DNA from 4 places in the Enterococcus montenegrensis genome. Region 1 is predicted to be linked to each of the others. Evidence: a T-box and tRNA genes for the amino acid it is inferred to sense, from the RefSeq annotation. Region 1 holds a T-box; the other regions hold tRNA genes.

Evidence for each region. The T-box of region 1 lies ahead of argS (arginine--tRNA ligase). A T-box ahead of a tRNA ligase gene usually reads a tRNA of that ligase, here a tRNA-Arg.
Region 2: it encodes a tRNA-Arg, which carries the amino acid that the T-box ahead of argS (arginine--tRNA ligase) is inferred to sense. The anticodon was not compared.
Region 3: it encodes a tRNA-Arg, which carries the amino acid that the T-box ahead of argS (arginine--tRNA ligase) is inferred to sense. The anticodon was not compared.
Region 4: it encodes a tRNA-Arg, which carries the amino acid that the T-box ahead of argS (arginine--tRNA ligase) is inferred to sense. The anticodon was not compared.

What each region holds. Positions count from the first base shown of each region.
Region 1 is NZ_CP120467.1:1,624,671-1,632,955, forward strand. It holds gene lysS (lysine--tRNA ligase) at 1-105, shown strand, start outside; gene P3T75_RS07875 (hypothetical protein) at 105-380, shown strand; gene argS (arginine--tRNA ligase) at 530-2,221, opposite strand; T-box leader at 2,357-2,552, opposite strand; gene arcC (carbamate kinase) at 2,747-3,691, opposite strand; gene argF (ornithine carbamoyltransferase) at 3,819-4,838, opposite strand; gene arcA (arginine deiminase) at 4,917-6,146, opposite strand; gene P3T75_RS07900 (Crp/Fnr family transcriptional regulator) at 6,621-7,307, shown strand; gene tsaD (tRNA (adenosine(37)-N6)-threonylcarbamoyltransferase complex transferase subunit TsaD) at 7,537-8,285, opposite strand, start outside.
Region 2 is NZ_CP120467.1:1,920,549-1,928,833, reverse strand. It holds gene proS (proline--tRNA ligase) at 1-575, opposite strand, end outside; gene P3T75_RS09315 (ATP-binding protein) at 894-2,741, opposite strand; gene P3T75_RS09310 (signal peptidase I) at 3,084-3,593, shown strand; gene P3T75_RS09305 (O-methyltransferase) at 3,653-4,333, shown strand; gene P3T75_RS09300 (alpha/beta hydrolase) at 4,391-5,218, shown strand; tRNA gene P3T75_RS09295 (tRNA-Arg) at 5,284-5,357, shown strand; gene P3T75_RS09290 (hypothetical protein) at 5,465-5,617, opposite strand; gene P3T75_RS09285 (iron-sulfur cluster biosynthesis family protein) at 5,781-6,125, opposite strand; gene P3T75_RS09280 (hypothetical protein) at 6,187-6,834, opposite strand; gene P3T75_RS09275 (glycosyltransferase family 4 protein) at 7,113-8,156, shown strand; gene P3T75_RS09270 (uracil-DNA glycosylase) at 8,261-8,285, opposite strand, start outside.
Region 3 is NZ_CP120467.1:1,751,097-1,759,381, forward strand. It holds gene P3T75_RS08480 (baeRF6 domain-containing protein) at 1-702, opposite strand, end outside; gene P3T75_RS08485 (Y-family DNA polymerase) at 880-2,214, shown strand; gene P3T75_RS08490 (DUF7916 family protein) at 2,275-3,207, opposite strand; tRNA gene P3T75_RS08495 (tRNA-Arg) at 3,274-3,347, shown strand; gene P3T75_RS08500 (GNAT family N-acetyltransferase) at 3,380-4,543, opposite strand; gene P3T75_RS08505 (DUF3284 domain-containing protein) at 4,587-5,000, opposite strand; gene P3T75_RS08510 (hypothetical protein) at 4,997-5,224, opposite strand; gene P3T75_RS08515 (hypothetical protein) at 5,255-5,476, opposite strand; gene P3T75_RS08520 (PTS sugar transporter subunit IIC) at 5,650-7,071, opposite strand; gene P3T75_RS08525 (PTS lactose/cellobiose transporter subunit IIA) at 7,199-7,531, opposite strand; gene P3T75_RS08530 (PTS sugar transporter subunit IIB) at 7,550-7,873, opposite strand; gene P3T75_RS08535 (sigma 54-interacting transcriptional regulator) at 8,016-8,285, opposite strand, start outside.
Region 4 is NZ_CP120467.1:835,170-843,454, forward strand. It holds gene P3T75_RS04020 (DUF1934 domain-containing protein) at 155-589, shown strand; gene rpoE (DNA-directed RNA polymerase subunit delta) at 665-1,279, shown strand; gene P3T75_RS04030 (hypothetical protein) at 1,432-1,872, shown strand; gene P3T75_RS04035 (glycosyltransferase family 2 protein) at 1,955-3,256, shown strand; gene rpoN (RNA polymerase factor sigma-54) at 3,346-4,671, opposite strand; tRNA gene P3T75_RS04045 (tRNA-Arg) at 4,724-4,795, shown strand; gene P3T75_RS04050 (sugar-binding transcriptional regulator) at 5,208-6,245, shown strand; gene gap (type I glyceraldehyde-3-phosphate dehydrogenase) at 6,284-7,285, shown strand; gene P3T75_RS04060 (phosphoglycerate kinase) at 7,385-8,285, shown strand, end outside.

The DNA of each region.
Region 1 (8,285 bases):
TATCAATTGACTTTAAATCAAGATCACGGACCGCGAATACCATTATTGATAAAAGTAATTGGGATTAAAAAAATGCAACAATTGCTTCAATTTGAGCAATCGTGATGAATAATACACTAACCGGACTTGATCATTTGACAGTACTTTTGTTTGTGGGTTTAGCCATCACTGGCTTTTTACTTTTGCTGGCCATTTTATTACAAATTACTAGAGGCCTTTTTTGGGCGCGATCACCCCAAAAATTCAAAGAAGACATAACAAAGTCTGCCTATAAAAAAGAAAGGGAAATTGGCCTGAGAATTAACCACCTAATCTTTGTTGTGGTTCCGCCGTTTTTTGTCGCTTTTTTGCTAATATTATGCTGGCTACTACTTAAATAGTCACAACAATTTTTATTAAAATCCACGCTTATAAGTAAATGACATCTTTACGTATAAGCTAGCTTTTTATTATATTGAAACCTATGGGAAATAAAACAGCGGGAAAAATCATTAGAAACGACTTTTCCCGCTGTTTTTACGGTAATTTATTACATTTTCTCAGGTGCATGTAATCCTAATAGACGTAAATCTTCTTTTAGTAAAACGGTAACTGCATAAACTAAAGCTAAACGAGCATCCTTTTGATCATCGTCTGCTAAAATCTTCACATTCGCATAGTATTTGTTAAACGCTTGTGCCAATTTAATTGCATGTTTGGCAATGACAGATGGTTCATAATTAGCAGCTGCTTTTAAGATTGTTTCTGGGTATTGTTGAATTAATTTTACAACTTCCCAAGATGCTTCATCATTTAGTTTGTAATCAGCCGCTTCATTTGGTGTAAAGCCAGCTTTAGCCAAAATGCTCATTGCACGAGCGTGTGTGTATTGTACGTATGGTCCTGTTTCACCTTCAAAACGAACAACTTCTTCTAACGTGAAGTCAAAGGTATTTAAACGATCATTTTTAAGATCGTGGAAAATAACTGCCCCTACACCAACTTGTTTTGCTACTTCATCTTTATTTTCCAAGTCAGGATTTTTTTCAGAGATTTGTTCTTTGGCTGAATCAATCGCTTGATTTAACACTTCTTCTAGTAAGACAATTTTACCTTTACGGGTAGACAATTTCTTACCACCTTGAGTAATTAAACCAAAGGCAATGTGATGCATATCATCAGACCAGTCAAAGCCCATTTCTTTTAAGACTGCTTTTAATTGTTTAAAGTGATAACTTTGTTCATTTCCGACAACATAAATGGATTGCGCAAAGTCATACGTGCGCTTGCGGTATAACGCTGCCGCTAAGTCACGGGTAATATAAAGTGTAGCGCCATCTGACTTACGAATTAACGCTGGATTTAAATCATAAGCAGATAAGTCAACGATTTCAGCCCCACGGTCTTCTTTTAACAAATGTTTTTCTTCTAACAATTCAATGATTCCATCCATTTTGTCATTGTAGAAAGCTTCACCGTTTAATGAGTCAAACTTCACTTCCAACATGTCATAAATCTTATTGAATTCTTTCATTGACTCATCACGGAACCATTGCCATAAAGAAACCGCTTCTTTATCGCCGTCTTCTAATTTTTTAAACCATGCGCGCGCTTCATCGTCTAATTCAGGTTGTGTTTCTACTTCTTCGTGGAATTGCACGTATAAACGTAATAACTCGTTGATTGGTTCAGATTTTACAGCTTCTTCAGAACCCCATTTTTTATAAGCAACAATTAATTTGCCAAATTGCGTACCCCAGTCACCTAAGTGGTTAATACGAATTGGGTTGTAGCCGATTTTTTCCATAATAAAACCAATTGAATTTCCGATAACCGTTGAACGTAAATGTCCCATTGAAATCGGCTTGGCAATGTTGGGTGAAGACAAATCGATTGGTACATTACGATTTTCACCTATATTGGCATCCCCGTAATGTTCTTTTTCTTTGACAACAGTCGCTAAAACTTTTTCAGAAATAGCACCTTTATTCATAAAGAAGTTTAAGTATGGACCTACTACTTCGATTTTTTCAAAGTTTTTGCCATCAATTTTTTCCGCTAATTCTGGTGCAATTTGTTGTGGCGCTTTTTTATACGCTTTAGCTAAAGCAAAGGCTGGAAAAGCAACATCCCCATGATCAGCTGATTTTGGATTTTCCAATAATTTTTCGATTTGCTCCATGGTTAAATCATCTTTTAATACATCATAAAGCGCTTTTGCTACGACATCTTTGTTGTTCATCTGATATCCTCCTTAGATTAAAATGAGCTAAAAACTCATCAGTTACCCTTATTTTACAATTTAATGATCACCAAAGCCACTTAGAGCTTTAGTTATTCTTGATTTTGTCAATAAAAAAAGCCCCTAACGATAATCGTTAGAGACGAGACTTCCCGCGGTACCACTCTTGTTGTTTGAATACACAAACCAGCTTCTTCTATAACGGTAGATCGCCGTCTGCTACATGCAGATTTTCCCAAGTGCGTTTCTTATTTGTCTTCTTGCTTGGCTCACACCCACCCAAACTCGCTAAATTTCCAACAAACAATACTCTCTTGTTCACAAAATCAATTATTAAACTGACACTGATTATAACAAATACTTTTTTTTCTGGCTAGTCTTTTTATCATTATTTTAAACGAAAAAGTATTTTCTTTCATTTCTTTGTTTAAAATTGTATTTTTACTAATTAGATTTCAAAAATATCCCCACTGTACCCTAAAGGAGAAAAATGTACAGCAGAGATATTTTTTAGCAAATTAACTATTAGTCGGCAACTACAATCGTGCCATCTTCATTAGCCAATAAGTTTTCAATATTTTCCAATGAAGTGATGATTGCTTTACCTTCAGGACGAGCTTCAACAAATTCAATACATGCTTGTACTTTAGGCAACATACTGCCTGGAGCAAATTGATCTTCTTGAATGTATTGTTTCATTTCTGAAACTGTCACGCGTTCTAATTTCTTTTGATCTGGTTTTTGATAATTTACATACACATTATCAACACCAGTCAAGACGATTAGAAGGTCTGCTTTAATGATTTCCGCTAATTTTTCAGAAGCGAAATCTTTGTCAATTACAGCTTCGCGACCTTCCAAACCTTTTGCAGTTTCCACAACAGGAATACCGCCACCACCAACAGAAATTGTCACCACACCTTGATCTACTAAGCTTTCGATCACGCGTGCTTCTTTAATTGAAAGTGGTTTTGGTGATGCAACAACTTTACGCCAGCCTCGCCCTGCATCTTCTTTAAAAGTAGCATTGCCCGCTTGCATTTGTTGTTTGGCTTCTTCTTCAGTGAAGAATGGACCAACTGGTTTACTTGGATTATTAAAAGATGGATCGTCTTCTGCCACAATAACTTGTGTCACTAAAGAAACAACATCTTTATCAATACCTTTTTCTTTTAAGATAGCGCCCATTTCATTTTGCAACCAGTAACCAATTGAACCTTCTGTCATAGCAACACAAGTATCTAAAGGCATAGCTGGTGTTTTTTCAGAGTCCGCTGCCGCTTGTTGGATTAGTAAGTTCCCAACTTGGGGACCATTACCATGGGAGATGATTAATTCATCCCCTTGTTCGATAAATTGAACTAAATATTTTGCAGTTTCTTTTAATGCATTTTGTTGTGCTTGTGCAGTTGCGTCATCAGATAAGATTGCATTACCACCTAAAGCTACAACGACTTTACGTTTTGCCATAATTATCGCTCCTCGTAAGAAATTTTGACAGTTTTTAGAAACACCAAAACAAGCCAGCTCTTTTGACAGGCAAAAGGCTCAAAGAACTGACTCGTCTTAGTTAAAGTAGGTTTTAATTTAGTAGCGATTAAGCACGTGGAATAAACAGATTACCTAATGTCGCAGCCATAATAGCTTTGATTGAGTGCATGCGGTTTTCCGCTTGATCAAATTGACGCGCATATTTAGAACGGAAGACTTCATCTGTAACTTCCATTTCAGTAATGCCAAATCTTTCTTTCATTTGTTCGCCATATACAGTGTTTGTATCATGGAATGCTGGTAAGCAGTGTAAGAAGATTAAGCGATCTGTATTATGTGTTTTCTCAACTAATTCCATGTTGATTTGGTAAGGACGCAATAATTTGATACGTTCTTCAAATTTGTCTTCTTCACCCATTGATACCCAAACATCGGCATACAATACATCAGCGCCATCAACGCCTTTATCAACATCGTCTGTTACCATTAATTTGGCACCAGATTTTTCAGCAAACTCTTGTGCCATTTTTTGGATTTCTTCTTCAGGTTGTAATTCTTTTGGTGCTACGATACGTACATTTGTACCTAAAATCGCACCTGTTACTAACAATGAGTTTGCCATGTTATTACGGCCATCTCCACAGTAAGCTAATGTAATATCTTCAACTGTGCCAAAGTTTTCTTGGATTGTTAAGAAGTCGGCAATCATTTGTGTTGGATGCCATTCGTCTGTCAAACCATTCCAAACTGGAACGCCTGAAAACTCAGCCAACTCTTCAACCATTTTTTGGCTGAATCCGCGGAATTCAATTCCGTCAAACATACGACCCAATACTTTTGCAGTATCTTCTGTTGATTCTTTTTTACCTAATTGAATATCATTTGCACCAAGGTATTCCGGATGTGCACCTAAATCAATTGAAGCTGTAGTAAAAGCAGCCCGTGTCCGTGTAGAAGTTTTTTCAAATAAAAGTGCAATATTTTTACCTTCTAAGTAGCGATGTGGAATCCCACGTTTTTTAAGATCTTTCAAATGTTCAGAAAAATCGATTAGATATTGTAATTCTTCTTTTGTAAAATCTTTTTCTGCTAACAAGCTTCTTCCTTGGAATACTGATTCTTTCATAAGTTGAGCTCTCCTTTAGTTAGTTTTCATTTGGTCCGCAAGACGGCTTACAGCCGCCCGCAGAACCAATTCATACCTTTATTTTTTTAGATCTTCACGTACTAATGGTTGACTCATGCAACGAGGGCCACCACGACCGCGTGATAATTCTCCTGAATGGATTTCTAACACTTTAATACCATAGCTACGTAGAATTTCGTTTGATACATAGTTACGATTATACGTTACTACTACAGCTGGTGCAATTGCTAAGGTATTTGAACCGTCATTCCATTGTTCACGAGGTGCAACGATTGCATCGCCATCACCGGTTGGAATTAATACCAAATCATCTAAATGTAATAAATCTTTTAATGTACCGTGTAAGTCATTTGTTTGTGTGATTGTGATATCGTCGCCATTTGGTTCTAAAATGAAGCAATCGATTTTACCATCAGCATCTTGAATAGCTGGATGAATCGTAAATTTATCGTAATCTACCATTGTAAATACAGTATCCAAATGCATCATTGCACGGTTATTCGGAATTTTAATTGCTAAAACTTTTTCAAAACCAGCATGTTTAGCAAACATATTGCGCGCTAATTTTTCCAAAGTTTTCGCATTTGTCCGTTGTGAAATACCAACTGCTAATACTTCATGGCTAAGAACTAATTCGTCCCCACCTTCAATATGGCCTTCAGCTTCACGGTCTAACCAGACATCAACTTTGCCTGCAAAACGTGGATGATGATTTAAAATATATTCTGTAAATAATGATTCACGACGACGTGCTTCAAAAGTCATCTTGTTAACAGTCATGCCGTTACCAATTGATGCAGAAGGGTCGCGAGTGAAGTATAGGTTAGGCATTGGATCCATGTAAAATGGATATTCATCGTCAGCAGATAAATCTAGTAATGAACGAGATTTAACATCGATTTCTTTTGTACGTACCCCAGCCATGATTTTATCAACCATGTCTTGTGTTTCCATACTAAGCAGATATTCGAACAATCCTTGACGGACAGCTGCTGAATCAATATGAGATTCATCTAAGATGCGGTTTAAGAATTCTTCTTTCACATTACCAGCATCAATAGCTTCTGTTGATAATTTTTCTAAATACAGAGTTTCTGCACCATTGTCTTGTAAAACTTTGGCGAACTCGTCATGCTCTGCTTGGGCATTTGGCAAATATGGAATATCGTCAAATAATAAACGATCCATAATGTCTGGAGTTAAGTTTTCAACTTCTGCGCCAGGTCTTTTCAATAGAACAGTGTTTAGTTTTCCGATTTCGGAAAACACGTGAATTGGTTTGTCCATTTTTTATTGCCTCCTCGTTATTGATTACATTAATAGATTAACCCTTAAAAGAAAGGGCTTTCAAATTTATCTAACATTATAAAGGAGAAATATTTCACATTATATTAGATGTTATTTATATTTACCCGATTAATGAATGAAACAATCATAACAGAAGATATATTTATTCATTTTGAACGAAAAAAAATATTTATTCATTTGGATTTTTTTTGCATATAGAATATTCTCTTTATTTTAAAGGTCTAAATAATTTGAAAACGCATACTTTTCAGCAGTTTTTGTATATTTCCGGTATGCAAAACCTTGTTTTATTCATTTTTGCCATTTTCACTCAATAAAAATCCGACTTACATTCTCATATTATTTTTTTGCTGAAATCTGCCGTCTACACCTTATTTTTCCCTTTACAAACCAAAGGAAAAAGGCAACAATATAAACTAGAGAAAAAAAGTGTAAAAAAGGAGTTAGCCAGTTATGTATGCCGATAAGGTAGACTATCAATTTTCCCGTTTAAGATACCAAGCAGATTTTGAACACCTTACTGATGACGAATTCCAACTTTTAAAGGCCAATGTTTTATTACGTTCTTATAAAAAAGGACAAGTACTCTTTGACGAAGGGGATGCAAGAGACCGACTGTATTATGTCGTTGCTGGTTTGGTACGAATTGAACGCTATGATGAAAGTGCAACTTACTACTATTATGATTACGTAACCAATTACAGCGTTTTTCCTTTGGGAGGCGTTTTCGAAGCAGAAGTTTACACCCATAGTGCTCAAGCCATGACTGACATTGAAACCTTCTATTTTCCTACCCAAATTTATGAACAAATTTGCCAAAAGAACAACCAGCAGTTACTTTACCTTATCAAAAAGCAAAATAAAATTATCGAAAGCCATCAATTACGCCTACAAACGGGCTTAACTTCAAATGCTCACGATCGTGTAACCCAAAATCTCTACATATTAAAACGAGAGTTAGGACAACCAGAATCCAAAACCAAAGTCACGATTCCATTTCCAATTACTTTAAAAGAATTAGCTGTTAATAGTGGTACTACCCGTGAAACAGCAGGTCAAGTCATTAAAAAGCTAAAAGAAAAAGGTTTAATTGATTATGAAAAAAAAATATTCACTTTTTATGAAGATGTAATCAAATAGCCTACTCAAATTATAAAAACGGATGATTTAGCCTATGCCAAATCATCCGTTTTTATATTTGTAAATGTAAGCCAGAAAAAAGTCACTTAAAAAGTTTGACTTCATTTCCCCCAAAAATCCATCAAGAATCTTAAATGTTTTAGTTCTAGCTTACATCAATAAGTGTACCGTAATTGTAATTTTCTTTTTTTCAAATTAATTGCGGATTAAAAACTCCTTTTGAAAAAAATCAGGCTAATTCCAAACCCGGTTTAGCATTTAGAAAATAGTTGCCAAAATGTTGTTTTGCTAATTCTACATGAGCGGCAGCACCAATCATTGCAGCATTATCTCCACATAAACGCAACGGCGGTACAATTAATTCAACGCCTGGAGCTTCTTTGAGCAATACTTCACCTAAACGTTCTCGCAGCCCCTGATTGGCTGCAACGCCACCAGCAACAACTAATTGTTTAACTGGCCAATTTTGACAAGCACGGATTGTTTTTGCAGTTAAAACATCTACGACGCTGGCTTGAAAACTTGCAGCTAGATCTTCTTTTGCTAACACTTCACCTTTTTGATCTGCATTGTGCACTAAATTAATAAAGGCACTTTTTAAACCGCTAAAACTAAAATCATAATTATCCTCATGGATCATTGCGCGAGGAAAATGAAACGTATCTTTCCCCAGATGAGCAAGCTGATCTAGTTCTTTACCGCTAGGATAACTTAAACCTAAGACGCGTCCTACTTTATCGTAGGCTTCACCACAAGCGTCATCTCGGGTTTCACCAATAATTTCATAAGAGCCGTCTTCAGCCATGTAAACTAACTCCGTATGCCCACCACTAACAAGTAAAGCCATTAAAGGAAATTCTAATGGTTTTACTAACCGTGCTGCATAAATATGTCCTGCCATATGATTTACAGGAATTAACGGTAATTGGTGCGCCCAGGCAAACGCCTTGGCCGCTGCGATTCCAATTAAAAGCGAGC
Region 2 (8,285 bases), 300 kb from region 1:
TGCCCTTTATAAACCGGAATGGCTAAAAATTCTTCGGCTAAACGAGCGTATTCATCTAAAATAGCCATTGTCCGTTTTCTGGCATCAGCTTCATCTGCATGTGCAGTATGCCCTTCTTGCCATAAAAATTCCGATGTGCGTAAGAATGGCAATGTTTTTTTCTCCCAACGGAAAACGTTAGCCCACTGATTGATTTCATAAGGTAAATCGCGATAAGAGTTAATCCAATCAGAAAAAGCAGAACCGATCATTGTTTCAGAAGTAGGGCGTAGCGCCAAAGGTTCATCTAATTTTTCATCGCCAACTTCAGTTACCCAGGGTAACTCAGGGGCGAACCCTTCAATGTGGTCTGCTTCTTTCATAAAGAAACTTTTTGGAATTAACATTGGGAAATAGGCATTACGAATATCTTGGGTTTTTAAAAACTGATTGAATTCTTCTTGAATGTGTTCCCACAATTCAAAGCCGTCAGGGCGAAAAATAATTGAGCCCCGAACAGGCGAGTAAGCCATTAATTCGGCTTGTTGAATGGTTTTTAAATACCATTCAGTAAAATCATTTTTTTGTTCAGACATAGTGTCTCCTCCTATAATAAGTTACTTTTTTGACCTTGGTTATAAAAAGGCAAAATAAAAACGCACTCCATCCTAAAAAAGGACGAAATGCGTGAATTTCGCGGTACCACCTTTATTGACTGTTTTACAGTCCAGCTCAAAAACAAGGATAAGGGCCTTAACCCGATTATTTTCATAATCATTGCCATCGGGAGGTTCAAAAAATCAGTGGGTACCAAATTTTCAGCAAAACATTGGCTCTCTAAACCATAATTTCAATACTAATCCGACTGTCTCTATGCTAATGGCAAATGCCAAAAAATGCAAGTCAAAATTATTTTAAACATTAAGGGATAAGGATAAGCTGATTTTATCTTGATTGTCATCTTGTAGTTGTGTTAGCTGACCACGATATTTTTTGGCAACTTTCTCAATGGCAAACAAATCCAATGCCTCTTTTTGAGGAAAATCAGTGGTGATGCTGCGGTCAAAAATATTGGTATGGTAATGGGCAGTATGACTACAGTGAATTTGTAATGTCTCGTTTATACAGTGAATTTGCAAGTGAATCTGTCGTTCTTTTGGGTCGTGAATCGCATAGGTTTCCCGCGTTGCATGTTCTAAAAGGTGCACTAAAATTTGACTTAAATCATCATCAGCCACATTTAAATCTTGTGGTAAATCTGCACTAAAGGAAACGGTGATACTTTTTTTGTCTGCATTTTTTTGATAGCGACTCAAGATTAAATTTGTTAAAGTATGCGCAGAAAAATCACCGATAATATTCAATTGATTGGTTTCATCTAGAAGCTTAGCTAAGTATTCATTGACGGCTGGTAAATTGCCGTCTTCGCCTAAATCGCTGATTAGCAGTAAATTTTGTTTGAACTCTTGACGGAGTTGTTCCAACTCTTGCAGGTGACCAACAACAGCTGTGTGATTGTCCTCCAAAAGCTCTGTTTTCAGTTCTAGAAAATGCATTTGACGCTTGTTTTGTTCATTGGCGGTTAGACCTTCAACTAAGGTATAAATGAAAATGACCAATAGGATCACGGCAAATAAAAGACCCGAAATATTGACGAGATAAAAATTCGACTGTGCGACGCTGGTGATATAAATAAAACAATGGGCCATGGCAACTAAGACGATCCAAGGTGTGCAAATGACAAAAAAACGATTTTTTTGGTGGGCTTCAGTAATTGCAGCAATGGTAGTTGCTAAGGTGCCAAAAATATTAGCGGCATCAATGTAAAATTTTACTTCTGGCAAATCAATTTTAGTAAAAACAGCCCAAAGTAAAATTAATAAATCAAAGCTAATATGAAAAATTACCCATAGTCGGTAGTACTGTTGGCTTTTTTTCATTTTTAAACAATAATAAGAAATTAGAAATATTGGCGTAAAAATGGCCAGAAGTAATGCCATCGTTGAGTTCACTAATGGACTAAATAACAATCCCGCTAAAATATCTCCAGCGGCAGCCTCCAAGGCAATAGTGAGGGAAAAACAAGCTAACAAAATCAATTCCCAATTTAGCCGTTTTTGTTTAATTAATTCAGAACCAATAAAGACCATAATGGCTAGACTGATAAACGTGCAAACAATTAGAATTAGAATTTGGGGCAAGGAAACCGATACAACATAGGATAAAAGAGAATCTGCATCGCCAATAAATACACGGGCGGGGATACCGGCATAATTTTTATACGGGCTACTGACTTCAAGCCGCAATGTTTTACCAACATAGTTTTTGGGCAATTGCACTTCTGTCATGATATTGCCGGGATTTTTTTTGCCTAATAAAGTTGGGGTCACCGTTTTTTGGCTGTGTTCATAGACGGTTTTATCGTCGACTGTGACTTTTAACCATTGATGATTTCCTTGAATTAATAAGGTTGGATTAGAAACTTTACGAATCATCGTTCGTTCCATTACCATGGTTTCGTTGGGTGCAACACTATTTAACCGCTTGACATAACGACTTTTAAATAATGTGATGGGGTCATCTTTGGCGTAATAGACCCAAGTATCTTTTATTTCTGCCATCGCAGATTGTGAGAAGGGGGCATTTAGTGCTTGCACAAAAAAAATGCCCACTGCAACAAAAGTCATAATAACAAGAAAATAAGGAATCCAGATAATTTTTTTATTATACTTTTTTAAATTTTCATTATCTAATCTTTTCATAATGTTGAAATTCCTTTCAGATTATAAGGATAGTTGTCTAAAAATATCGTAGTTCTTTTTATGTTTTTATAAATGAATTTTACTATTCTGTTTAATAACGATGTTTTTTTAATAAGTATAAAAGCCTTTAATTATATTTATTGTCGTTTATAACTCAGTTTAATTGTTATTTAAACTAGGGTCAACAAGCAGCGGAAATTATTTTTCATTTTATTTTAAAAAGAAAATAACTTTCTAACAAAAATGGATAAAATGAACAGGGATGCTTTTAAACAACGGACGATATGTGATATAATTTCGTTGGAATTAAAAATTAAAAAGAATTATATGAGGAGGTGTGGCATGACGAATTTCAAGCAGATGGGCCTATTGGGTTCAGTTATTGTGACAATTGTAATGGCACTGGCTTTGTTGATCACGTTATTGCCGCATCTTTTTGGGATGACAATTTCAATTGTAAAAGATAATGATATGCAACCAACGTATCCAAAAGGTAGTTTGATTTTTGTGCGTCAAGTAGAACCAGAGAGTATTTATGTTGGAGAAGTTGTCACGTATTACGTGAACCAAGGAGAAAGCATCCAAACGCGTCGCGTAGTTGCCAAAGAAAAAAATCACGTTTTTTACACCAAGGGAGACGGCAACGAACAAATGGAAATCGGCTATGTAAGTAGTCGCAATTTAATTGGACAGCCAGTTATTCACTTACCTTACTTGGGGCATTTTGTTTCCCGCGAACTTTTGGATTTGGTACAACAAATATTTTGGCTAATTGCTGGCTTCATCACATTAACGACGATTTGGCATTTGGTCGAACACGTTATACATAATAGACAAGTTCGCGACTATTAATTTTAATGGTTGCGGACTTTTTTGTTCCTTCGTATAATGACAAAAGCGAGGTGGAGAATTTGTTAAATGAAATGATGGACAGACCGGTCGTGGATGCACGGCTCGTTGATTATATGCGAACCAAACAAAAGCCTTTGACGGGGCAATTGGGTGAATTAGAAGAAGATGCTCATAAAAGGCGGGTACCGATAATTCCCCATGAGACAGTTGTCTTTTTGCAATTTTTACTCGGGCAAATAAAACCAAAAGAAATTTTAGAAATTGGTGCAGCTATTGGTTTTTCTTCTAGTCTGATGGCCCAATACGTGGGAGCAGGTCATGTAACGACGATTGACCGCTTTGATTTAATGATTAAAGAAGCAAAGGCAAATTATGAAAAATTAGGTTTAACAAAAAAAGTGACCTTAATAGAAGGCGATGCTGCTGAAGTTTTACCTACATTAACAGGCCCTTATGACTTTATGTTTATGGATAGCGCAAAGTCAAAATATATTGCATTTTTACCAGAATGTATACGTTTATTAAAAGTTGGCGGAGTATTGATGGTAGATGATGTTTTTCAAGGTGGCACGATTTTAGATCCAGTGGAAGATATTCCGCGGAAAAATCGCAGCATCCATCGTAAATTAAATCAATTTTTAGATGTCGTGATGACACACCCAGATTTAACTTCAAGTTTAGTGCCTTTAGGTGATGGAATTTTATTAATTACCAAAGAAAAAGAAACGATTTCTTTTTAGTTTAATTTCCATTTAAGTTAGACAGTCTATCTTAAACTAAAAAGAGGTAGTCTCGTCATGGCAAATAAATGGTTAAAAGGAGTTTTATGGTTGGGATTGTTGGCTTTTTTATTAAATACTTTTCACGTAAATGCTAAAGCAGAGGATAGAAAAGTACCGATTACATTGGAAAATGAAGCATTAGTAATGGTCCCAGGCACGGGTGCGACGGTGGACCGTTTTGATAAATTAATTGTCCAATTGCAAAAGACAACTGCATGCGAGGTTTTGAAAATCACGGTGCAGACAAATGGCCAATTAACGATTAAAGGTGAGTTATCACAAAAAGCCAGTCAGCCGATTATCGTCATTGGTTTTGCTGACAGCTCAGAAGAGACCGTCCCAAAACAAGCAGTATGGTATGAAAAAGCAATTGCCTATGTTCAGCACCAATATGGTGTTGAACATTATAATTTTCTTGGCCACTCCAATGGCGGGTTGGTTTTGACGGATTATTTGGAGTATGTTTCTTTGTCAATTGATCCCAAGCCAAATAAAATTTTATTTTTAGGAACGCCATTTAACGATGTGGGATGGAAGTATAATGAAATGACACCGACTTTTAATGAAGTAAAAAAAGTCAGTGATGTTTTAAAACGCTATTTGGATAATAAACAGCGTTTGCCTAAGACAATTTCTGTTGTTAGTGTGGCTGGAAATGTTGCCGATGGGAATTCTGACGGGACTGTACCTGTTACAAGTCTTCTGGCTGGAGGACTAATTTATGGCGACAGTCAAAGTTATCAAACGTTTCTTGTGACTGAAAATGCGAAACATAGCCAGTTGGTTGTTCATCCTACGGTTATGCGATTAATTCAAACTTTTTTATGGTCGGCGAAAAAATAACGTATTTATTAAGAAAACTGATTGACATTAGGTGGTCAGTTTTCTATAATGAACTTTGTTGCTATGTCATAGTAGCTCAGCCGGATAGAGCATCCGCCTTCTAAGCGGACGGTCGGGGGTTCGAATCCCTCCTGTGACGCTAAAGAACCGCTAGAAATTAATATTTCTAGCGGTTTTTCTTTTTGGATTAAAAGTAGACTGATTAATAATTTGAAGCCAAGGCAACATGATTGCCGCGTTCTTTGTTTAGTGAGCTGTGTGGCGGACAAATTTAAAATGCAGCGATTTATTTTTTCTTTCTGGTGTCGTTTCTTGCAAAGCTTTTTTTATGATTTTTTCACGTGATTGCTTGTAAGCGTCTATTCGGCGGGCTAAAATTTCTTCTTTTGTCGTTTTCATAATAATCCCTCCTGTGTTTGATGTAATACAAGGGTAGCATCATCGCGGTCGCATTTCGAAAATATTGCTTGTAGTTTAGTGAACATAATTATTGCTTAAATGCAAAAAAACAGATAAACACGAAAAGAATTTAATCCATGGTGTTTACCTGCCAGATAAGTTTTTATTCTGCTGTTTGAAAAGCTACATTCATATCTAATATTCCTTCATCAGAACGTAAAACGAAATTACCGTAACTATCACTACGATCTAATGTAATGTTATGGGGTAAAAAAATTTTTTCATAATCGGATATATACACTTGATATTGCTCGTTTTGTAGCTGTTCACTAAAAGGTGCTATTTTTTCTTTAATGGGTTTAATCAAAAAACGATCCCCAATCATACAACATCCCTGGGCTGATGAAAATTGATTTGAACCGTCATTTAAAGCTAATATAAAAGATTTGCTGCCGGCTAATTTATCTGCTAAGTAAAAAGCAGCTTCATTGGTAATGTTTAGTTTCATACGATCATCTCCTAGCGGCAGTATAAGCCCAGTGGCCAAAAATGAAAAATATTCTGCTTTATTAACGGTTTTTACTTAAAATAAAGTCATAGTCATGTGTAGTTTCTTTTTCTGAAGACGCGGCGTTGGCTTTTTTACCGGTAAATTTCAATTCAATAGTGGTAACGTCATCGGCGTCTGCCAATTTTTCTAGTGGATAAGCTGCGGTTCCGGTCACGGTTTTATTTGCAGGGATTTTTCCACCAAATTCGTCCATCGCTAAATTACCTGTCGTTTGCCCACTGGTATTGGTAGTTAAAACGCCTTTTTCAGGGGCGACATTTACCGCAGTATCGCCAGTTTCAATTGTAAAATGCATTAAAACATAGCCTTCGTATTCCTTGTTTTGTTTATCTTTATAATCTTTGATTTTAATGATTTTACATTCATCGCTGGTAATCGTCACATTTTCCCAATTGGCATCTTTTAAAGTGACGTCGTATTCTTTAGTACCAACTAATTTAGCTTTGGTCGCACCTGTCTTTTCAGCTAGTTGTTGATATTGAGCCTGATTGATTAATAAGTCGGGATTTTTATCGATACTCGTGGCTGTTGTTTTTTTTGTATTGTTTGAACTTGTTGCTAGCGTTACGTCTGTTGTACTTTTTTCGCGACAGCCTGATAATAACAAAGCCGCAGTTAGGAGCAGGGGAAACAATATCTTTTTCATCGCCATCCTCTTTTCGTTAGAAAAATTATTCTTTAATTAAATTTTAACATTTGTATGGGATAGCGCAAGCGAGAAGTCGGGCTTTAGCCTGATTTTATTCCCAAGAAGCTTATGCTATAATTGTCGTTAGATTAAAAAGAAATTTTTGGATTTGAATTTTTTTATGAAATACGTTTTAATGCCGTATTTTATTTATTGCTTGTTCAGCTGATGTTTAACTAAGGTATAAGAGGAGTAATACAAGCAAGTTTATAAATTAGATTTGAAGGGATTTTATTATGATAAAAATTACCATGTTTTCTCGAGCCGACACGATTAAAGGCCAAGGGGTGGGAAGTGCTTATAATGAGTTAATCAAGCTATTAAAGGCGCGTTTTAGCAATGATTTTGACGTACAAATCAATACCTATAAAAAATCAGACATCTCCCATTACCACACAATTAACCCGGAGTTTTATTTGTCGACCTTTTTTAAGAGACGTCGTGGTATTACCGTAGGATACGTTCACTTTTTACCTGAAACACTGGAAGGAAGCATTCATTTAGCCAAGCCGATTCAAAAGATTTTTAATTGGTATGTGTTATCTTTTTATCGGCGGATGGACAAATTGGTAGTTGTAAATCCTAGCTTTATTCCTGAGTTGAAAAAAGCCGGAATACCCGCAGAAAAAATCAGCTATATTCCTAATTTTGTTTCAGCAGGAGAGTTCTACCAAATGTCCCCAGAAAAAAAATTGGCGCTCCGTCAAAGTCATAAAATAAAACCAGACAAATTTGTCGTTTTAGGTGTGGGGCAAATTCAAAAGCGTAAAGGTGTAGATGACTTTATTCGTTTAGCAAAAGAGAATCCGGAGGTTTCCTTTATTTGGGTGGGGGGATTTTCTTTTGGCAAAATAACGGATGGCTATGAAGAATATAAAGAGGTTTATGAAAATCCGCCTGCTAATTTAACCTTTACAGGCATTATTGATCGCAGCGAGTTGGTTGATTATTATAATATGGCCAATATTTTCTTGCTACCTTCTTATAATGAATTATTTCCGATGAGTATTTTAGAATCTTTTAGCTGTCAAACGCCGGTAATGGTCCGCAATTTAGCGCTATATGAATCCGTTATTTCCGGCTACTATCTTGGAGCAGATGATTTTGAAGAAATGAATCAGGATATTAAAGCATTGCAAAGAAACGAAGCGTTATTAAAAAAATATGCTTGTCTTGCTCATGATGCTTCCAATTATTATTCTGAATCCCATGTAGGAGAAATTTGGTATGACTTTTATACCGGTCTTTTAAAGAAAGAGGCAGAAGAAGTTAATATTTAAAAACGCAACTATCGTTTTTCTGACAGGTTAGCAATAGTCAGTTAAAAAGCGGTAGCTGCGTTTTTTACTTATTAAAGATAGTTTTATAGTCTTTATTTTTAAAATTAGTTATTATCGACTGTTTGTAAC
Region 3 (8,285 bases), 130 kb from region 1:
CAAGGCGTATAAATACATTGGATAATTTGCTGGGTTGTCAAATTTATCTTTAAAGAAAGTATCGACTGCTTGATAATAATTTACCCAGTCTATTTCTACTTCTTCATCTTTGGCATTAACACCATGATACGCAACGCCTTCTTTTGAGCCTGTTTGACTACCTTGGGAGCTATAATTTAGACTCCCGCCAGTTAATTCATCTCCGAGAGCTGTTTTAACATCAATTGGCGCATCTTCTGGCAACATCACTTCGGTAATTTCTTTATTATCAACAAAATATAACTTCATTGAGTCGCGATTTAAAGCCAATAAATAATACGTATAGTTAAACTGACCATTCTTAATTAAAGCCAGTAAGTAAGGGAGGTCCCCTACATAATACTGATCATCAACAGCAATGTTTAAGCGATGAACAAGCGTTTCTTCTGGTGTCAAGAAAACGGCAACACTTTTTGTTCCGCTACGCCAGAAAGAAGCGTCAGCTAAAAGCGTATCAATTTTATCTTGAATTTTTTTCCATTCTTTTTCAGGATATTTCTTTTCAAAACGTTTTTTGGCTTCTTTGGCGAAGTTTTTAAATTTGATTTGATCTTTTTCTACATCTTGGTGGGCAACATGGGTATTTAGCATAATCGTGACAAAAGGCCCTTTTTCAAGATCAGCAGTTAATTGCCGCAAGACTTCATTTCCAACTTTGGTCATAAAACATTACCTCCTAAAAATAATGAATAACACTACATTAAAAGTGTAACACGCTTACATTTTTACATAAAGTAATAAGGTCTCTGTTCATTTCTAAGCCAAACCAGTTTTTACTTTCTGTTCGCTTTACAAAAACAAACGCATGTTCGTATAATAAAGATGAAAGAAGGTGATTCGATGGAAGCAAACTTCGATTATCGTAAAGAAATTGTTCAAGATATTTTATTTATTGATGTCAAATCCTTTTATGCGACCGTGGAATGCGTGATGCGCAACTTAGACCCCTTAACTACGCTTTTGGTCGTAATGAGTAGCGAAGATAATACCGGTAACGGTTTAATCCTCGCCTCTTCTCCGGCGGCAAAAAATAAATTAGGGATCACAAACGTGACCCGAGCTGACAATTTACCCGATCATCCCAACCTTTTAAAAGTGCCACCGCGCATGAGTTTGTACATTAAAGAAAATATACGTTTTAACGCTATTTTCAAGCAATACGTGGCTGATGAAGATTTATTGCCTTATTCCATTGATGAATCTATTTTAGATGTTAGCCATTCTTTAAATTTATTTTATCCCGATCCGACAGAATCACGGTATATGAAACGTATGCGTTTGGCTCACCACATTCAAAATGAGGTTAAAGAAAAGTTGGGGTTAATTTTGTCCATTGGCATTGGTGATAATCCACTTCTGGCAAAACTTGCACTAGATAATTTTTCCAAACACAGTCCTAATTTCATTGCTGAAATTCGTTACCAAGATGTTTTAACCAAAGTTTGGTCTATTCCTGAACTAACAGATTTTTGGGGCATCGGGCGCCGTATGAAAAAACGCCTTTACAATTTAGGAATTGATACGATTAGACAATTGGCCAATAGTGATCCCATCATCCTAAAAAGTCACTTTGGCATTTTAGGTTTGCAACTTTACTATCATGCAAACGGGATTGATCGCACGATTATTGCCGAAAAAGCACCTCCTACCAAAGAGAAATCTTATGGCAACAGTCAAGTTTTACCAAAAGATTATACAGATCAAAAGGAAATTGAAATTGTAATAAAAGAGATGGCTGAACAAGTTGCTGCCCGCATTCGCCGTCACCATTGTCTCAGCCAATGTGTATCTGTATATATTGGTACTAGTCGTGGTGGTGAAAAAGACAGCTTTTCTCATCAAATGAAAATTACAGCCACAGATAATACAAAAGAATTAATCCACTACTGTCTAACTATTTTTCGTAAGTATTATACGGGGCAAGTTGTCCGTCATATAGGAATTAGTTATGGAAAACTTATTTATACAAATGCGAAGCAGTTGAATTTATTTACTTCCCCAGAAGTTCAAATAAACGATGAACGTTTAGATAAAATTATCGATAAAATTCGAACAAAATATGGATTTGCTGCGATTATTCACGCGACAAGCAAATTAGATGGTGCCCGCAGTCTAGCCCGCAGTCATTTGGTCGGCGGACATAACGGCGGTGCCGGTGGTTTAGATGGTCTATAGACAAAAGTCACTATTTTGTAAGAAAACTTACAAAATAGTGGCTTTAAGTTTATTTATACTTTAGCGATTGATTGAACGAGACACACGATTAATGGTGTGGCGCATCCCTCGAATTGCAATAGACATTTCGAAAATATTTTCTGCGGGTGCCATGCCGCCATAGCCAGCATCGCCAATATGTTGCAAATCAACGCCACATATTTTATTAGTGATCGCCATTTGTCGTAGCGTTTCTGGACGTGCACTTTCTTGGCTAGTACCGATGGCAGTCATTGTTAGCAAATCATTTTCTTTTGCCAATTTTACCGCTTCAATTAAATCTTGCTCTAAAAAGCCTTGGATCGTTCCAACAGCTGGTAGTAATAAAATATCTGCTCCTGCCTTGGCATAAGCAGCTACAGCCTCTTTGGTCACAACCGGTTCACTTGAGCCTGCGCTGTGCATTTTTCCAGCAATCACTAGGCCTGAAAAATGTTCTTTGGCAATTTTGACAGCATCAGCAATTGCAGCGTTAGTTACACCGGTGCCGGGGTTTCCAGTAAAACAAATAAAATCAACACCTAATTTTTCTGCTTCTTGAATTGTTTCAATGGAGCTTGTTCGTCCCTTAGAGATGACAACTTGCTCACTCATCAAATCCAACTCGGCGGCAATAGGCTCTAAATTAATGCCAATTGGTCGTCCAGTTAATTTTTTTAAAGTTGGGATTGGATTTTCAATCACTGTTTTTTCATCAAAAATCATTTCTGGTGTTAAGCCCGGCATCCCAAAAACAACTGGTCGAAAACAATCAAAACCATTTAATAAAATTAAGTCAGCGCCAAATGATGCTGCTACCTCTGCATTGGTCACATCCATTGCTTGTGGAATTGTTTGCACAACCGTTTCTGTTACAATTACACGACCTTCACTTGCTTTAATCGATTGTTTCAATTCTTTGGCACTCATTTTTTTTACATCACTATAATCAGCACTAATTAATCGTTTTACCATTTGTATTCCTCTTTCTTTACGGACGACTTGCATCCTTTATCACTTCAGGCTAAAATATAACAGTATGTTCCCGTAGCTCAGTCGGATAGAGCGGTCGCCTCCTAAGCGACAGGCCGCTGGTTCAATTCCAGTCGGGAACGTTTTGAAGTCCGTTTAGGGCTTCTTTTTTATTTTAAAAATAGTCCGCTAGCAGCGGTTTTTCTGATGGTAGCAATTTTTCTAAGGCATAAGCCAGCTCTGGTGTTACATCAATTTTTTCTTCTGCCTGTAAAGATTTGATCTTCACACTACCTAAAAACAACTGTGTAAAGCTTTGTGGCGTGGCTTTAATCTTTGGCAGCAAACTTTCTTTAACCTTGGAAACATTCCCATCTGGATAAATCTCGTATATACCATTATTAGCTGGCAAATAATTATCCTGATAAATTTCAATAGCGAAATCTGACAGAATCTTTTCTTGCCAAGGAAATGATTTTAAAAAGGTCGCCACATTGACAACCCGCGCCATCATATAAGGTAAAATCTTCACTTCTACTTGTGGATCCAAAACTTGCAGTAATTTGGTTGTACCGCCAAACGGATGCGTCCAATGAATTGTTTTGACCGTGCCGCTATGTGCTGCAATAAAATCATGCAAACTTCTTTTTCCTTTTTCTGACAAGGCCACTAATTCTATGATTTCCAATTTATCGACGCTAATTTGATAAACAACGTAACCACACATTACCCCGTTTTCTTCATATAGTGCAAAGTTAAAATTTTTATGCAAAGAAAATTTGTAGGTAAACCACCACTCAGCCCGCAACATTCCCCCACGCATACTTTCAGTACTTTTTTGATAAATTTCTGCCATATTCTTTTGCGCTACTTCAAAAGAAACACGGCTGACTTTACCGTGACTTTGACCGCCAAAAGGCCATCTTTCTGCTGGAGCCTCATAACGAATTTGCAAAAATGCTGTCTCATAGCCATAGCGGCGATAAAAAGGATAGGAAAACGGTGCTAAATAAGCTAACTGTACGCCCTCATCATAACTGTCTTCTAGCACTTGTTTCATAAGCTTATCAATACGACCTTGTTTGCGAAATTCAGGATAACTGGAAACATAGCCAATTCCCCTCATTTCAAACGTCTGATTCCAAAAATTGACTAAAAAAGGCGTAGCCATAATTTGACTAACCAATTTCTTTTCAGCCAAAGAACCATAGTTTTTAGAATTTCGGGCCAGATATTCAAAACGTTCAACTTTTGTAGCGCTCTTCTCACGAGCAAAAGCATAAGCCGCCAAGTCAAACATCTGGTCATTAAAATCTGATTTCATCTTTACAATTGTCACCAGTTTTCCCTCCAAACGAAAAAAGGTGGCCATAGCCCCCTTTTTAATTGGCATTTGCCATATTTTCTAGCATCTTACCAAACTGGCGCTTGCGGAAAAATCCTAGCATAATGCCTAAAATCATATCATTCATTTGCTGCATAAAACCAAAAGATTGCATATTTTCGTTATAGCTGACTTTACAAGTCTTGTCGTTAATTGGTGTAATTTCATAGCGGACGACAAATTCGTTACGGCTTGTTGAGGTTTTAAATTGATATATTTGATTTTCAACCAATTCTTCAATTGTAATTTTGGCACTGCTATTTTTCGAAAATTGCTTCACGTAGGAAAGATTTTTTAATTGTTTGCGTGTAATATTTTTCCCCGTCGCTTTTCTGACATCGAAAATAACTGAGTCCATCATCTTATCAAAAAATTTTTCTGCTGAAATATTCAAATTTTTTTCTACTTTCATGCTTTATCGCCTCTTTCACGTTTTGGCGTTTTGCCTTTTAGAAATAATAGTCCACCAACCAAAATAAACGCTAACCCTACTATCAAACGTCCCACATTCATTTGTTGCGATGGTCCGCTAAAACTATAAATAGTGATTAAAAAGCCGATACTACATAAAAACAAGCCATTTTTTACCATATTTATCATCCTACTTCCTACTTTTACACCTGTTGTTAAATCCATTTTTTCTAAAACGCTGCTTTATGCTTTTATTTATGCTTCTACTGCAGCTTGGAAATATAAAACAGATCCCCAAGGCTGTGCTTTAATTAATTGTTTTGCAGTAGTTGCTGCTTGCTCCTGGTCACCAGTTACTTCAAAATATAATTTGATCCCTTTTTTTTCTTTGAAAGAATAGCTGATCCCAGCTTCATTATACTCAGCCAATAATTTTTTTATTTCTTCTTGTTGCATCGCACTTGCAATACTAATCATGAAAATTCCTCCTTAATAAATTTATTACTCCTAGATTGCACATTTAACTTTTTTACAGCAAAGCTTTCTATACTTAGTTAAACTGCCTTGACGGTTTTATTTTCCCATAAAATCCTTCATAAGAAAAGAACTGCTTCCACCTCTTTGGGAAGCGAAAACAGTTCTTCGACATTTTATAAATCAGTTGGTTGAATCTTATTTGCTGCAATAACAAATGGTGTGTAAATTACAAATGTTACAGCCATACAAATGATTGAAACAACTACTGCACGCCAGTCCATTGCTGTCGCTAACAATGCATTTAGAATTGGTGGTGTTACCCAAACAACTTGTTGTGATACTGGGTTTACCCAACCAGCTTGTGTTGCAAAGAAACCGATTGAAACAGATACTAGTGGCGCTAAGATATAAGGAATGAATAACAATGCGTTTAATACAATTGGCATCCCGAACATAACTGGTTCGTTAATATTGAAGATACCAGGGCCAACACCCAAAGTACCAACTGCACGGTAATCTGCGCGTTTTGAGAAGATTAAAATCGCAATCAAAAGCATCAAGGTACCACCGGCACCACCAAACCATGCATAAATATCAAATGAACCACGAACCCATTTGTAACCATCGTCGATAACGGCAGACATACCGCCTTCTTGGAACAAGTTAACGTTTTTAAGTTGTGCTACAGAGAATACACCTTCTAAAATTGGTGCTAATACGTTGGTACCATGAATCCCGAAGAACCAGAATAATTGTACGAATAAAGTCACAATTAATACGGCGCCGTAACCTTGAGAGAAACCAAGCAATGGTTTAGCAATCATTTCTTGAATCCAAGCCAATAATGTCATACCTGGAACTAATTTAGAGAAGATCCAGTAGAAAAGTGCTACTGCATATAAAGCAGCTGTCGCAGGAATAATTGCGGCAAAAGCTTTTGAAACTGCTGGTGGCACTTGTTCTGGCATTTTGATAGTAATATTAGCCAACATTAATTTACAGAAGATAATACTTGCTACAAAACCAACAATCATTGCGGTAAAGTAGAAGTTTGCATCCATGTTGTTTAATGGAATCCAGCCCCACGCATTTGCTGTAATGCCATCAGCAGTTGCAGACCAACCGCTTGTTGCAGAATTCGCATTGATTTGATCAACTAAGTCTGCTGGCATTTTTTGTGCTAATGTACCAGAGTAAGAATACGTTACACCAGAAATAGCGGCCGCAAGAGACACGATACCACCGGCTAAATCATTAACACCATAAGCACGAGCTAAGTTAAAGCCCCATGAAAAGGCGAAGATAATCCCGGCGATTGCTAATGTACCATTCCAAACGTAACCATTGATTGTAATGATCGTACTAATAAGAGCAAAGATACCTTTTCCTTCAGCAATGCTGGCACCCCAAGTTGAGATAAATTGCCCTGGTAAATCACGAATAATTGCGTTGATCATAACGGCTACTGAACCGGCCATAGTAGCAGGCATCGTGCCAATAAAGGCATCCCGTAAAGCAACCAAATGTTTTTGGGAACCAATTTTTGCTGCGATCGGAAGCACGTGCTTCTCTAACCACGCTGTTAATGCATCCATTTTATTTCCTCCTAAATAAAAAATTACAGGTATCATCCTTTTAACAAACAACCACGTATAAAAAAGATGTTTTAAACTGCTCACCTGCCTAGCAGTAAGCTAATTATTTAATAAACCTGTAGCAAGCCTATTTTTCGGCTTCCATTTTTGCCATTTTGCGATAAACATCAATAATTTCTTTTGCTAAATCAGTGACAGCAATGGCAGTCATTAAATGATCCTGACTGTGAACAGTCAAAAGTGTTACAGCAACATGTTTGCCTTGTGCTTCTTGGGTTAACATATTGGTTTGTGAATGATGTGCTTCAGTCAGAGAATTTTCCGCGTCTGCGATTTTTTTATCTGCTAATTCAAAATCACCTTTTTTAGCGGCTTGAATTGCTTCCATCGCATCACTTTTGGCATTCCCACCATACATGATCAAACCCATGATGGCTTCCAAGCTTTGTTGTTCTTCCACAAAATTCCCTCCTAACGATTATTCTTCATTCATCAATTTTTCAGCTTGCGCCAAAACTTTTTCACCATTCATCATGCCGTAATCCGCCATGTTGATAACATCTAATTTGATGCCTTTTGGTGCAACTTTTTGTTCGAATTGCGCTTTCATAAAGCGAACTTGTGGGCCAAGTAATAATACATCAACATTTTTTTCTTCCAAAATATTGTCTGCTTCAGATGCTGAAACTGCGAAGATGTCGGCATCAATACCTTTTTCTTCAGCTGCTTTTTCCATCTTGGTCACAAGTAAACTTGTACTCATCCCTGCTGAACAAACTAACATAATTGTTTCTTTTGCCATTTTATCTCACCTCTTTTTCATTTATCTTACACTTAACTATAATGCAAGAAGTGTGCCAAAATAAAACAACGGGTAAAACGCTGTTATTAAAGCGTTTTACTCGTTGTTTTTTTATACACAGAACACACACACAAATTACACACTAATTTTTCTGTGTAAGCGGATACGTACTGGTGATTTTATTTTGTTGGATCATTTGGACGATATAGGCAATCTCATCATCACTAAATTCGACCTGATAATTTTTGGCAATTGGCATTAGACTCGTTCTCAGTAAATCACACTCCAAGCGATATTTCTTTTGAAAACTAGTTAAATTATCAAATTGTCGTGAAGTTCCGCCATTTCGCAAATTATCAATTAAAAAGGCAAGATGGATCATAATGCCCGCATCCACACTTGGTTCTAAAAC
Region 4 (8,285 bases), 790 kb from region 1:
ACGAAAAAGCTCTGAAAAAATAACGGAAGGCCTTGAAATAGACGCAATGTTTGACAAAAAGGGTAAAACTGTGAAGAATGAAACTAAAGATGAAAAGCCTGCTTATAGTAAGCAGCACTTTTTGTGAGGATAGTGTGAAGTGGAGGATATAAAAATGGATTTAAAAAATGGCGTACCAGTTTCCATTCATTTGAAAACCAAAGTCAAACAACATGAAGAAATACAAGAATTTACTTTTGATTTACCAGGTCAGCTGGTAACCATTGGTGATAAGCTGTACATTCGTTATCAAGAAGTACAAGAAAGTGGCGAAGAAATTCCTGTTATTATTAAAATTATGCCAGATGGAACCGTGCAATTAACGCGATCTGGAGAAATGCGACTACGGCTAAAATTTGACTATAAGAAAAAATTAGAAACCAGCTACACAACACCTTATGGGGTGATGTATTTTGGGACGTTTACGCGTAATCTTCATGTTAGCTTGAAAGATCGCCCAATGTCTGGCACAATTTTTATTGACTATGATTTGTATATGGCCGATGAACGCGTAGGGGAATATCAGATCAGCTTAGATTTCACAGCATAATTTTGCGAAATAAATTGATTTTTTCAGTACATTTTTGTATGATAAAGCGTAGACTGCGAAAGGACGTGTCCTATTTTGGAAATTACAGTATTTGAAGGGGCAAACAAAAACGAGTTGTCCATGATTGAAGTGGCCCATGCGATTTTAGAGCAACGTGGCGACGTAATGGATTTTTCGGATTTAGTAAACCAAATCCAAACGTATTTGGGTAAATCAGATAGCGAGATTCGTGATTCATTGGCACAATTTTATACCGACTTAAACATTGACGGCAGCTTTATCTCATTAGGTGAAAACCGTTGGGGATTGCGTTCATGGTATGCCATTGACTCAATTGATGAAGAATTGTCTCATGGGCTTGATGAAGACGAAGAAGACACACCTCGTAAACGTAAACGTAAAAAGGTTAACGCCTTTATTAACGATGATGAGGATGCCATCGATTACAACGATGACGATCCAGAAGATGCCGATCCAGAAGATGAAGACGACAAAGAATTGTACGACGATGATGACGATGACGATGATGAAGAAATCTCTGCATATAACAGCGACTTACAAGAAATTGGCGCCGATGATAATTCTGATGACGAAGAAGAAGTACCCGGAAATATCGAAGAAGACTTAACCATTATCGACGATGACGATGATGATTTAGACGACTTTGATGACGAAGATGAAGACGAATAAAATTAAAAAATGCGAGGGTGAAGGTCAGATGACTTTCATCCTCGTTTTTTTTTAGTGTAGTGTCTTTACGCCTTTTTTTAGTGCTTGTGAAAAAAATCGTTTAATTTGCAAATCTTGGTTAAATACGAAATACTAAAAAAAAGGAGGGGCATATGGAAAATAAAAAAGACACCACCAACAACGAATTAGAGGATAAGAAAAAACAAGAAACTGTTTATGAAGACAAATTTTTTGAAAAAGGCCATCTCTGGTTAAAACTACGCACGATTATTTTAACTATTCTCGCCTGGTTGGGCGTAATTATACCCATTTATTGGACGCTCACTTCTACTTTGTTGCGCAATCATGTTAAAGTAAAAGCCGTTTGGAGTTATCAAGAAGGAATCGATACTTACTTCTTCTTATTAAAAGCTTTTGTCTTCTTTTTTATTGGGGCAACGGTTTTCACTGTGATCATGACACTACGAAGTAATCGCGAAATAAAAGAAAATTATAGTAAAAATTTTACGTACGATTTTGATGATATGTTAAAAAACGGCACGAATTGGATGATTTTTATACGGCGCGATTTGGTCCAAGTGACAAGCGTGTAAATACAAAAACGTATTCTGTGCCGGAAGAAAAAAATATTTCAAAAGCAGAGTTACAAGCTGTCTTTAAAAAGGAGAACAGTAAGTGAACATTATTCAGACTGGTCATGAATTTTTAGATATTGTTTTGAACGTTATTTTGTTTGTTTTATTTACTTATCCTATTTTAGGGGCTTTTATGTGGTTTATTGGGGTTATCTGCTATCGCTTTTTATTTAAATATCAAATTAAAAAGTTTAAAGAAATTAAAAAAGAAGAGCAGCCCTTTATTATGATCATGGTACCTGCACATAATGAAGAGGCAGTAATTGAAAAAACACTGGCTTATTTATTGCATCAATTATCTTATGAAAACTATGAAGTGTTAGTAGTAAATGATGGTTCCACCGATGATACCCCACAAATTCTGGCCGAGTTGGCTCGTAAAGAAGCGCGCTTGCGGGTTATCACAATTGAAAAAAACAAAGGAAAAGCGCATGCTTTTAATGTTGGCTTTGCTTTTGCACAAGGTGAATATATTTTAAGTAATGATGCAGATACAATCCCAGAACCAGATGCTTTAACTAAGTATATGAATTATTTTATGGAGTCCGGTGAAACCAATATCGGGGCAGTAACTGGGAATATGGATGTTTTAAATCGCTCAAAAATTATTGAAAAGGCCCAGACGGTTGAGTTTTCTAGTATTGTCGGTGTCATTAAGCGGAGCCAGCAAGGAACGCTAAATACCATGTATGCTTTTAGTGGAGCCAATACCATGTATCGTAAAACGGCGCTACTTGATGCGGGTTTGTTTCGCCAAGATCGCGCCACTGAAGATATAAGCATTGCTTGGGATGAACAGCTCTTAGGATGGTTACCGGTTTTTGCTCCGGATATTATGTTTTACATGATGGTCCCAGATACTTTAAAAATGCTTTATCGGCAACGCAAACGTTGGGCTAAAGGCGGCACGGAAGTTTGGTTGACCAATTTTCCTAAAGTTGCCTTACATCCAATCAAACACTTTAATCAGCTCGTTATGTTTATTGACCAAACCCTAAGTATTTTGTGGTCGCTTTTCTTTTGGTTTTCAAGTTTTATATTTATTGTGACATTGATTTATTTTCTTGTAACGCAAAATTATGAACGAATTTTTCATATGTTTGCAATGGCCTTTATCTTTGTTAATTTTCAGATGATTGCCGGCTTTTTGCAATTGGGTTCGGCACTAATTTTAGACGATCGCGGTCATAAATTACGCTATTTCGTCTTTGCTCCATTTTACATGTTGCTTTATTGGATGATGAATGCCCTCACCATCTTAACAACGCTAATTCCCGCCTTCAAGACAATTTTAGGCTATGGTAGTGGCACATGGGTGAGCCCAGAACGGAAAAAAAGTTGATAAAAAGTAAATAATAGAGAAAATCCCCAATCGATTCTGATTGGGGATTTTCTCTATTATTTCTTGTAATTTTTCTATAAAAGATAGTGTTATGAGTCAAAGCGTTTTCGCTTGCTGGAGCTTGGGATTTTTAAGGCGTCGCGATATTTGGCAACCGTGCGGCGGGAAATAGTAATGCCTTCTGCTTTTAGTAAGTCGACTAATTTTTGATCAGAGTGTGGTTTACCTTTGTCTTCTTCTTCAACGAGGGCTTGAAGACGGACTTTGACGTTATCAGTCGACAAATCTTCGCCACTATCATTTTGAATCCCGACTTTTTGACTGAAGAAGTGCTTTAATTCAAATATTCCAAAATCTGTTTCCAAGTATTTTCCATTGACCGCCCGGCTGACGGTGGACTCATGAATTTCCAGCTCTTCTGCGATATCTTTTAAAATCAAAGGTTTAATCGGTCGGCTTTCATCTAAGAAGAATTCTTGTTGGTGGGCGATAATTGCTTGTCCCACGCGTAAAATTGTATCACCACGTTGTTGTACCATTTTTTGCAGGGATTCAAAATCTTGTTTTTTCTCATTTAGATATTTTTTGGTCTCGTCATCGGCTTTTTTTGCCATTTGGTCAAAGTAGCTTTGCTGGAAGTGCATTTCTGGCATGCCCCGCCGGTTGCTGGTGATTTTAATTTTTTTTCCGTCACTTATTTTGACTGTCAAATCCGGGATAATGTATAAGCCATCGGTGGTGCCAAAACTTGCTCCTGGCGTAGGGGTTAGCGTTTGAATATAGTCGAAGACTGTTTGTACTTCGCTAACTGGAATAGCTAACTTTTTCGCTAGTTCAGGCCATTTGCGATTTACCAAGTCCTCAAAATGTTCTTCTAAGATAAGGTAAGCCAAATTAGGCGCTAAATCATCTCTTTCAGTTTGTAGCATGAGACATTCTTGTAAGTTACGGGCACCAACCCCAGCAGGGTCCAATTGCTGAATTAAAGTTAAAGCGTCTAAAACTTGTATCTTTGTGGCCTGCATTTTTGTAACAACTTCATCTAAATCAATTGTTAAAAAACCGTTTAAATCAATATATTCAATTAAAAATAAAACAATGTCACGTAAAAACGTATCGCGATAATTCAAGTGAACTTGTTCGATGAGATATTCAAACAACGAAATACGATCATCCGGAATTTGGCTTAAGTAGTTCAATTCTTCGCCACTGGAAGAACGGGGCTTGGAATAGCTTAAGGCGTAATTAGCTTCTGATACTTCGATTAAAGGATTTTCCATTGCTTTTGTTTCGACAAATTCGGCTAATTCATCAATTGAAAATTGCAAAACTTGAATTGATTGTTGCAATGACTGTGTCATAGCAAGCTTTTGCGATTGTTTTTGCTTTTGTGAAAAACTTTGTTGAAATTTCATGTATTTTCCTCTTGATTTTATTCTGATTATTAGCTAAACTAACATATGTTCGGCGCTCTTAGTGTAGTGGATATCACGTAAGATTCCGGTTCTTGAGACAGGGGTTCGATTCCCTTAGAGCGCGTTAAGACATCTTCTAGCTAAGAAGGTGTCTTTTTTTATTGCGGTGAAAAAACGCTATCAAACAGCTACTGAGCTATTTTAACATGATTTTTGTTGGAAATGAATGCTTCAAAAGTGATAATTTAATTTTTCCCTTACGCAAATAAAGGATCAATTGAAAATAAGGGCTTTTGTTTTCGTTGTGCAATTTATCACTTGGCGTTAGATTAATTAGTAAAGCGATTTAACGTAATAGCGCAGTTTTCAGAAGTATTTTTCTTAGCTTTTTAGTTGCACAATAGAATGGAAAATGGTACTATTACTTCCGTAAGGTTAAAGGAATTTGACCTGCAGTAAATTTTTTTTGGTCTCGATGGGTCGAAATAGGTCTACGATGGACATAAACCGTCCATTGTCAAAAAAGGAGAGTAATCATGCTTGATGACTTAAAATTGATTGAAGCAGTTGCTCCTGATATCCTGCATGTTTTGCAAGAGCGTTATAAAATCTTGCGAAATATTTACTGGATGCAGCCTATTGGTCGCCGAAACTTAGCAGATAGTTTGAATATGACCGAACGGATTTTACGTACCGAAACGGATTTATTAAAACGATTAGCTTTAATTGATGTCTCAAAAAGTGGTATGAGCTTAACTAAAACGGGTGAAAAAGTTTTTACCGATTTAGGCAAAGTAATGGATCAACTTTTTGGCATGCATCAATTAGAAAAACAGTTGGCCAATCATTTTGGCATTGCCCGCTGTGTAATATCTGCTGGTGATAGTGACCGACAAGAAAAAGTCGTGAAAAACTTTGGTGAGAGTTTAAATGAATCGTTAGATTTACTTTTACCTGAAGGCAAGAACGTCATCGCGGTAATGGGTGGGACAACAATGGCCCAAGTTGCCGAATGTCTGACAAACCTTGAAAGTGATGAACGACATAACCTTTTTGTACCGGCCAGAGGTGGTATTGGAGAGGCTCTGACTGTACAAGCCAACTCAGTTTCTGCTATGATGGCAATGAGGTCAAATGGTGAACATCGGGCACTTTATGTCCCAGAACAATTAAGTTCTGACACGTATCGTTCCCTTATGAAGGAACCCTCAATCCTTGAGGTGTTAAACTTGATAAGCCATGCTGACTGTGTTATTCATAGTATTGGGCGTGCTTTGCATATGGCGGCTAGACGCAAGATGAGTGAAAATGAAATCTTGATGCTAAAACAAGCCAATGCAGTCGCTGAATCATTTGGTTATTTCTTTGATGAAACTGGTAAAGTGGTCTATAAAGTGCCACGGATTGGTTTACAATTAAAAGATTTACAAAAGGTGCCAATTATTTTAGCTGTTGCCGGTGGCAAAACTAAAGCTAAAGCAATTAATGCGTATATGCAAAATGCACCAAAACAAACGTGGCTTCTAACTGATGAAGCTGCTGCAAATGAGATTTTAAAAGGGGTAACCCTTTAAAATAAAAAACCTGATTTTCATAAGGAGGAAATCGCAATATGACAGTTAAAGTAGGTATTAATGGATTTGGACGTATCGGCCGTTTGGCATTCCGCCGCATCCAAGACGTAGACGGAATTGAAGTTGTTGCAATCAACGACTTAACAGATGCGAACATGCTTGCACACTTGCTAAAATACGATACAACTCAAGGACGTTTCAACGGTACAGTTGAAGTTCACGATGGTTCTTTCAACGTTAACGGTAAAGAAGTTAAAGTTTTAGCTAACCGTAACCCTGAAGAATTACCATGGGGCGAACTAGGTGTAGAAATCGTATTAGAATGTACTGGTTTCTTCACTTCTAAAGAAAAAGCTGAATTACACTTAAAAGCTGGTGCTAAACGTGTAGTTATCTCAGCTCCTGGTGGTAACGATGTACCAACAATCGTTTACAACACTAACCATGAAACACTTACAGGTGACGAAACAGTTATTTCTGGTGCTTCTTGTACTACTAACTGCTTAGCTCCTATGGCTAAAACTTTACAAGACAAATTTGGTATCATCGAAGGCTTGATGACAACTATCCATGCTTACACTGGTGACCAAAACACATTAGATGCTCCACACCCTAAAGGCGACTTCCGTCGTGCGCGTGCGGCTGCAGCTAACATCGTACCTAACACAACTGGTGCTGCTAAAGCTATCGGCTTAGTAATTCCTGAATTGAACGGCAAATTAGACGGTGCTGCTCAACGTGTTCCAGTTCCAACTGGTTCATTAACAGAATTAGTAACTGTTTTAGATACTAAAGTTACTGCTGACGAAGTAAATGCAGCAATGAAAGAAGCTTCAGACGAATCATTTGGTTACACTGCTGACCCAATCGTCTCTTCTGACATCGTTGGTATGACTTTCGGTTCATTATTTGACGAAACTCAAACTAAAGTAATGACAGTTGGCGACAAACAATTAGTTAAAACTGTTGCTTGGTACGACAATGAAATGTCTTACACTGCTCAATTAGTTCGTACTTTAGAATACTTCGCTAAATTATAAGATTCGCTTACGTGTAATCTAATGTAGTGATTTTAAAGCGGGGAAGCGACGCGCTTCTCCGCTTTTTTTATGAGATAAATTTAGGAGGCAAACATACAGATGGCTAAAAAAACAATCGAAGACATTCAATTAAAAGATAAAAAAGTTTTAGTCCGTGTTGACTTTAACGTGCCGTTAAAAGATGGTGTAATTGGTGATGATACACGTATCAAAGCTGCTTTACCAACTATCAAATATGTAATCGACAATGGCGGCAAAGCAATCTTATTCTCACACTTAGGTCGTGTGAAAACACAAGAAGATAAAGCTGGCAAATCTTTAGCACCCGTTGCAAAACGATTGGGCGAATTATTAGGTAAAGAAGTAACTTTCGTACCTGAAACTCGTGGTAAAGAATTAGAAGACGCCATTGCAAATATGCAAGACGGCGATGTTTTAGTATTTGAAAACACACGTTTTGAAGATATCGACGGTAAAAAAGAAAGCGGTAATGACGCTGAATTGGGCAAATACTGGGCATCTTTAGGCGATGTATTCGTAAACGATGCATTCGGTACTGCTCACCGTGCCCATGCTTCTAACGTTGGTATTGCTTCAACAGGTATCCCAACTGTTGCTGGTTTCTTAATGGAAAAAGAAATCAAATTCATCGGTGAAGCTGTTGAAAATCCTAAACGTCCAATGATCGCTATCTTAGGTGGCGCTAAAGTATCTGATAAAATCGGTGTAATTGAAAACTTGATTCCAAAAGCGGACAAGATTTTAATCGGCGGTGGTATGACATATACTTTCTACGCAGCTAAAGGTATGGCAATTGGTAAATCATTAGTTGAAACAGACAAAATCGAATTAGCAAAAAGCTTAATCGAAAAAGCTGGCGACAAATTAGTTTTACCAATCGACAATATTTGTGCAGCAGAATTTTCAAATGATGTGCCAACTGAAACTGTTGAAGGCGAAATAAAAGGCGATGTTATGGCTTTAGATATCGGTCCTGCAT